3 regions of the Rhodococcus sp. FW305-130 genome follow, and region 1 is predicted to be linked to each of the others. Evidence: riboswitches for the same ligand, from Rfam matches in the RefSeq annotation. Region 1 holds a riboswitch; each other region holds the start of a gene.
The links. Region 1 has a riboswitch for S-adenosylmethionine ahead of AC3WQS_RS26675 (putative leader peptide). Riboswitches for the same ligand answer to the same signal wherever they lie in the genome.
Positions count from the first base shown of each region.

Region 2: linked by a shared signal. The riboswitch ahead of AC3WQS_RS03010 (LLM class flavin-dependent oxidoreductase) and the one ahead of AC3WQS_RS26675 (putative leader peptide) in region 1 are both predicted to bind S-adenosylmethionine.
Region 3: linked by a shared signal. The riboswitch ahead of AC3WQS_RS30405 (LLM class flavin-dependent oxidoreductase) and the one ahead of AC3WQS_RS26675 (putative leader peptide) in region 1 are both predicted to bind S-adenosylmethionine.

Region 1 is NZ_JBYTAP010000009.1:266,719-268,980, reverse strand. It holds gene AC3WQS_RS26680 (ABC transporter substrate-binding protein) at 1-991, opposite strand, end outside; gene AC3WQS_RS26675 (putative leader peptide) at 1,129-1,218, opposite strand; SAM riboswitch class I at 1,227-1,321, opposite strand; gene AC3WQS_RS26670 (GNAT family N-acetyltransferase) at 1,339-1,929, opposite strand; gene AC3WQS_RS26665 (FAD-dependent oxidoreductase) at 1,938-2,262, opposite strand, start outside.
Region 2 is NZ_JBYTAP010000001.1:605,687-607,948, forward strand. It holds gene AC3WQS_RS03005 (ABC transporter substrate-binding protein) at 1-801, shown strand, start outside; SAM riboswitch class I at 981-1,076, shown strand; gene AC3WQS_RS03010 (LLM class flavin-dependent oxidoreductase) at 1,081-2,160, shown strand; gene AC3WQS_RS03015 (NtaA/DmoA family FMN-dependent monooxygenase) at 2,190-2,262, shown strand, end outside.
Region 3 is NZ_JBYTAP010000014.1:101,062-103,323, reverse strand. It holds gene AC3WQS_RS30410 (phosphodiesterase) at 1-888, shown strand, start outside; SAM riboswitch class IV at 967-1,080, shown strand; gene AC3WQS_RS30405 (LLM class flavin-dependent oxidoreductase) at 1,063-2,262, shown strand, end outside.

The DNA of each region.
Region 1 (2,262 bases):
CGACGAGTTCTTGGCGGTTGATCGCGGGAATGATGGCCTGGCGAACAGCCTGATCGGCGAGAACGCCGCGACTGACGTTTGGCTGGAAGAAGAAGCTCACACCCGGGTTCGGCCTTGTGAGGATTCGTCCGCCTGCGCCCTCGATCTGCGGCGCATCCTGCGGAAGCGCATCGCTGACCGCATCGAGCTGGCCGGAGGCCACGCTGCCTGCCCGCACACCAGATTCGGGGACCACCGTGAAGTCGACGCCGTCGAGGTAGGCCTCACCCTGATGCGCGACCGCGTCCGACGCCCAGTTGTATCCCGCACGCTTGGCGATCTTGACGCTCTTGTCCTGCTGCCAGTCGGTGTACACGAACGGTCCGGAGGCGATCACCGCTGCACCGGGGCAGCGCTGCTCGGATGCCAGCGCGGTGGTGGAATCGGCGAGGATTCCGAGCTGTGGCGTCGAAGTTGCCTGCAGGAACTGAACATTGGGTCCGGAGAAATTGATCTTCGCCGTGTGAGCATCTACGACGTCGGTACCGGTGTACGAGGACAGGTAACTCTTCGCCAACGACGCGTTCGGTCCGAGATTCTTGACCGAGTCGAAGGTCTTCTTCACCGAATCCGCCGTCACCGGGGTGCCGTCACTGAAGGTGGCGTCGTCGCGAAGGACGAACGTGAAGCTAGCGGCGTCGGGGCTGATCTCCCAGCTCTTGGCGAGCCACGGGGTGATCTCTCCGGAGTCGGGATTTTGATCGGTCAGCGAATCCACCACGGTCCGAGTGACATACACGGTCTGGTTACTGCCGGCCTGGGCCGGATCGGCACACGTCGGCGCCTGCGACAGACCGTAGCGAAGGGTTCCGCCGGACTGGGCGGGGCCTGCGTCGGCAGCACTGTCACTCCCGCTGCTGCAGCCGGCGAGGACGGTGCCGAGAACCGAGACAGCACCGATACCGGCGATTACGGTCGCGCGTTTGCGGGCACCGAATGAGGGCGAAGACACCAAGAACTCCTAAAGAGGCATGCCGAAGAGCGCACCCGTCGCCTGAGACGAGAAAGGCGATCGAGCACGAATCACTTGTGAGAGAAGAGAAAACAGACTTGTCGACGACTCGCCTGAGTGTGAATGACTGACCGAGGTCAGTTGGTACAGAAAGATCCCGCGGTGCGGCACAGGTCTACGTGACGACGCGACCAGGCGGTATCGAAACCGCCTTCGACTGCCTTCATTTCGTGTTCCTCCATCGGTCCTGGCGGTAGCACCCGCACCCGATCACTCGGGGGGTTGCTGCGACTTCAATGAGCCAGGTCTCTCGGTCGCTCTGGATGGTCGTTCGCAAGTGTACGAGGTTAAACCCGGGTGTTGTCAACCCGGTCGGTAGGAATTGCTGCTCGAGTCACATTTTCGAGGACCCGAAGTTGTTTCTCGAACGGGTGGATGCCCACCTCTTCGGGCGAGAGTGACGCGTCGTAAAGCGGTGTGTATCCACTGGACAGATACAGCGCGACGGCCTCGGGTTGCCGAGGACCCGTCGTGAGAAACACCCGGTTGTATCCACGAAGTTCGACCTCTCGTTCCAACTCGCGAACGACGGCCTTGCCGAGGCCGCGCTTCCGATAGTCGACCGATGTCCAGATTCTCTTCAGTTCGGCAGTGGTGGAATCGAATTGACGAAACGCACCACCGGCGATCGGCAGACCGTCGTGGGTGAGCACCAGAAGCGCACCCTGCGGATAGGCAAATTCTTCTGCCGGATACGTCGTGAGATCCTCGAGCATCGCTTCGCGAGTCCCGCCGTAACGCGAACTGTATTCGAGTGCCAACTCCGCGATCAGTGGAGCTGCCAAGGGATCGTCCTGCGATACCGAATAGACCTCTACCGCTCCGACACCCTCGAGCTGTCGAGTTCCGAGCTCCAGTGCCACAACACTTTCCTCCATGAATCTGGTCAACGCTCCCCCAGCCTGAAAACTTCCGGAGCGAGGGTGGTTCCGTCGACGAGGTCCGCCACAAGTTCACCCAAGGCCGGACCGAACTTGAACCCATGCCCCGAGAACCCCGCCGCCACCGTGACGGCTCCGACTCGGTCGATGACGAAGTTACTGTCCGGCGTGCTCGTGTACAGGCAGGTGAGCGACTCGACACGGGTGGAATCGACACCGGGCAACCACGACTCGGCGTACTCCACCAATCGCTGCTCTCCGTCGACACCAGGGGTGTAGTCACGGGTCTGCGGAGTCACCACCGGCCCGGTCGCGTGTTCGCCGATCTTG
Region 2 (2,262 bases), on a different contig from region 1:
ATTCGCGGCCTTACTTCGGCGATCAATTCCGCCAAGTCCGCTGGTTACCCCGGTTACATCGACGTGCTCAACGCCGGTAGTGCCGAGATTGTCAACAATCGTGAAGGCCGACCGGGCTCGGATGTTCGCGTTCGCCAGGCTATCGGCTACGCGCTGGACACCACGTTGATCGATCAGCGCGTGGAAAACGGTGAGGGACTGCCTGGCTCGGAGTTGTTCGGTCCGACGTCGCAATGGCACGTAGACACACCGGGTATTGCCTACGACCCCGAAAAGGCCAAGGAGCTTCTGAATCAGGCGAAGGCAGACGGATACGACGGCACTCTCGACTACGTCGTGCTCAGTGAGCCCAAGGACCACGCGATCGGCCTCGCCGTGCAGTCACTGTTGCAGGCCGTCGGGTTCGAGGTGAACTTGATCTTGGCCAACAACGCCGGCGACATCGTGCAGAACGTCTACGTCAAGCACGATTTCGACCTCGCGCACGCGGGCATCGGAATGTACGAGTCGATTCTCGATCTCGGATTGTTCTCCACGACCAACAGCACCTCGATGGCGAATACTGCTGGATATGCGAACCCGGCGATGGATCAGCTGATCGCAGATCTACAACAAGCCAAGGATAATTCGTCGACCCTGGCGATCATCGGCAAGATTCAGACGCTGTGGAACGAGACGGTTCCGTCGGCGCCGATCGGCGGGCTCACGTCGTTCTGGGCTTGGCAGAAGAACGTGCACGGTGTGGTTCCGACTGCAACCGGCATCATGCTGTTCGATCAGGCATGGATGGGCGCGAAGTAGCGTTCCAGCGCACACCGAGAGCCCCGTCCGACGCGAGTCGGGCGGGGCTCTTTCGTGTCTACGTCGGCTAGCGTTGCGCAACCCTTTCGATCAGGATGATTGTATTGAAATATGTTGTAGGTCAATATGATTCGTCAAGCGCGATTTGACTTGTTCAGCGTCGCCCGCATAGATTGCATCCACCATCCAGAGTGGCTGAGAGACCTGGCTCGATGATGCCGCAGCAACCCGCTACCTAACCGCAGTGTGGGTGCTACCGCCAGGACCGATGGAGGACACATGACTGTATTTGCCGTGGGTATCGAACTGGACGGCGAGGGCACTCACCCCGCTGCCTGGCGCCGAAGCTCACATCGCCCGGATCAGTTGCTCACGGGTAAGGCCGTGCGCGATCGCGTCGCGGCTGCCGAGAATGCGGGCTTCACCTTCGCGACGTTCGACGATTCCATCCTCCCTCCGAGTGGTGACATTGTCGGCCGCATCGATGCCGTCTCCAGGGCGTCATACGTGGCGGCGACGACCAGCACGATCGGACTGGTCCCCGTCGTCGGGACCACGTACGCCGAACCGTTCCACACCTCTTCGCAATTGGCGACATTGGACTACTCCTCGCGTGGGCGTGGCGGCTGGCTTGCTGTTCCGGTCGAAGACGATGCCGCGGCGAGGGCGTGGGGGAGGGCTCCGGTAACGACGGAGTCGGCGCGTCAGCAGGAGCAGCGGGATTCGGTTACCGTCGTGACAGATCTCTGGGATTCGTGGGAGGACGACGCCGTCGTCCGTGACTATCTCAGTGGGCGTTTCCTCGAGCGTGATCGTCTGCATTACGTCAATTTCGAGGGCGACACCTTCTCGGTGAAGGGGCCGTCAATCGTTCCGCGGCCGCCGCAAGGCCAGTTGGTGGTGTTCGGCCGCTACGGCGCCATCGAACCACACCAGGCCGATGTTGTTCTCGTTTCCGGTGATTCGGTGGAGGCCATTGCACAGTCGGCTGCCAAGGCGCGCGATGAGGGCGCGTCATTGGTGGTCGCCGAGGTCGATGTGGCATTCGATACGCCGAATCTGTCTGCGGCGCAGCGGTTGATCGAGCTGAACTCGTACGGGAATGCCGTCGTCACTGGCCGACTGCTCCTGGCTGCAGATCCGGGGGAAGCGGCCGTGGTTCTGAAGGAATTGGCCGGACACCTCGACGGTGTTCATTTCCACGCTCTCGTGATCGACGAGGACCTTCCGGTGCTGGCCAAATTCGTGCTTCCGGCGCTGTCGAAGTCCGGATTGACGCGACGCCCGGTTCCGGGATCGACTCTGAGGGGCAACCTCGGCCTGCAGCGGCCCGCAAATCGATTCGTCCACTCCTCCTGACTTGACTTCGCGCTAAGGACATTTCGGCTATGACTGCATCACGCTCCGCCGTACCTCGACCCGACGCACACGTTCACTTCGGCGTCTTCTTCCAAGGGGTCA
Region 3 (2,262 bases), on a different contig from region 1:
GAGTACCCGCGTCCGAAGCATTTCCTGGTGCACCTCAGTGACACGCATCTGGTGGCTCAGGGGGAGTTGTACGACGCCGTGGATGCGTCGACGAGATTGCGGGAAGTGCTCAGCGGGATCGTGGCCTCGGGCGCACGCCCGGATGCACTGATATTCACCGGCGACCTGACCGACCAGGGACACCCCGACGCATACGCGGAATTGAAAGCCATCGTGGAACCCGTGGCGGCCGAGATCGATGCGCAGGTCATCTGGGCGATGGGCAACCACGACGACCGCTCTACTTTCAGGTCTCTGCTGTTGGGCGAGGACGCCACCGATCATCCCGTCGACAACGTCTACGACCTTGACGGACTGCGGGTGATCACCCTGGATTCGTCGGTTCCCGGTCACCACTACGGTGAGATCTCGGATCGTCAATTGGATTGGCTACGCTCAGAATTGGCGGTGCCCGCGCCCGACGGAACAATTCTGGCGCTGCATCATCCGCCGGTTCCGTGCATTCAGGATCTCGCGGTTCTGGTGGAGTTGCGCGATCAGTCCCGGTTGGCAGACGTCTTGCGTGGCAGCGACGTCCGGGCGATTCTTGCCGGGCATCTGCACTATTCGACGACGGCGACGTTCGCCGGCATTCCGGTTTCCGTGGCGTCGTCGACGTGTTACACCCAGGACTTGAACGTGGAAGTCGGTGGTCAGCGTGGTCGTGACGGGGCTCAGGGGTGCAACCTGGTGCACGTCTACGACGAGACAATTGTTCATTCGGTCGTTCCACTCGGCGCGCACGTGACGGTCGGTGAGCCTGTCGACGCGGCCGAGGGAGCCCGGAGGCTCAGCGCTGCCGGTATTCGAATCCTCGAGAGCGAAAAGGCTGCACGCTCGATCATCTGAGGTGGCAGGCGGTTTCCGGCACCCCGGCGCAGTTCTGGGCGATTGCCGGGCTGTCGCGTACTCATTACCGTCGAGGTAGGTGCAGAGCTCCAGCAACAAGGACCGGCTAGCTGGACGGCAACCCTTCATGCCGATGGGGTGCCCCGGAATCACACCTGGCGATACGCGCGGTGCGTGTCGCAAGCGGCAGTCGCCACGAGAACCGTCAGTCGGGTGCTGACGGTTTCTGCGGTCGGCACTGTGCGCTCCCGAGTAGTTCTCGAACAGGAGTATGCGCCGATGACCTCCACCCCCTCTTCTCATCTTGCTCCGTTGCATCTCGCCGTAGCGCTGGACGGTGCCGGTTGGCACCCTGCAGCCTGGCGAGAGCCACACTCGCGCCCGAGTGAGCTGTTCAGCGCGTCGTATTGGACTGACGTGGTGACGACCGCCGAGCGTGGTCTGCTCGATTTCGTCACCATCGAGGACAGTCTCTCGGTGCCGGCCAACCCACTCGAGCCCGTCGACGACGCGGTTGATCGGGTGCGCGCTCGGCTCGACGCACATCTCGTGGCCGCCCGACTGGCACCGATCACGAGCAACATCGGCTTGATCCCGACCATCACCACCATTCACACCGAGCCGTTTCACGTGTCCAAAGCCGTTGCCACGCTGGATTACACCTCGCGCGGTCGCGCCGGATGGCAGGTGAAGGTTTCGGCGTCGGAATCCGAGGCAGCACAGTTCGGGCGTCGCGACATCCCAGCGCTCACCGATGCCGACCGTCAGTCGATCGTTTCAGGCGTCCTCCCGGACTTCGTGCGCGACCTGTTCGACGAAGCTGCGGAGGCGGCTGACGTAATCCGGCGACTCTGGGACAGCTGGGAGGACGGCGCCGAGATCCGCGATGTGGAGCAGCGCCGGTTCATCGACCGAGACAAGTTGCACTACATCGACTTCGAGGGAAAGTACCTCTCGGTCCGTGGACCGTCGGTGACTCCGCGCCCGCCGCAGGGGCATCCCGTCGTTACCGCGTTGGCACATCAGCGGGTCGCGTACGAGCTGGCGGCGCGGACGGCCGATCTGGTGTTCGTGACGCCGTTCGACGACGAGCAGGTCACGGCAATCCTGGGTGAAGTGCGAGCCGCCGAAGAACACGTGCAGCGCACCGGCGAACCTCTTCGGGTCTTCACCGACATCGTCGTCTTCTTCGATGCGCCGGAAGAAACCGGAAAGGAACGGCTCGCGCGCCTCGACGCGCAGGCCGGCGCCGAATACCGTTCGGACGCGCTGACCTTCACCGGCTCTGCTGCGGAGTTGGCGGATCTCCTGCTCCGGTGGCAGCAGTTGGGAATCGAAGGCTTCCGGTTGCGGCCGGGCGTCCTCGTGGACGAC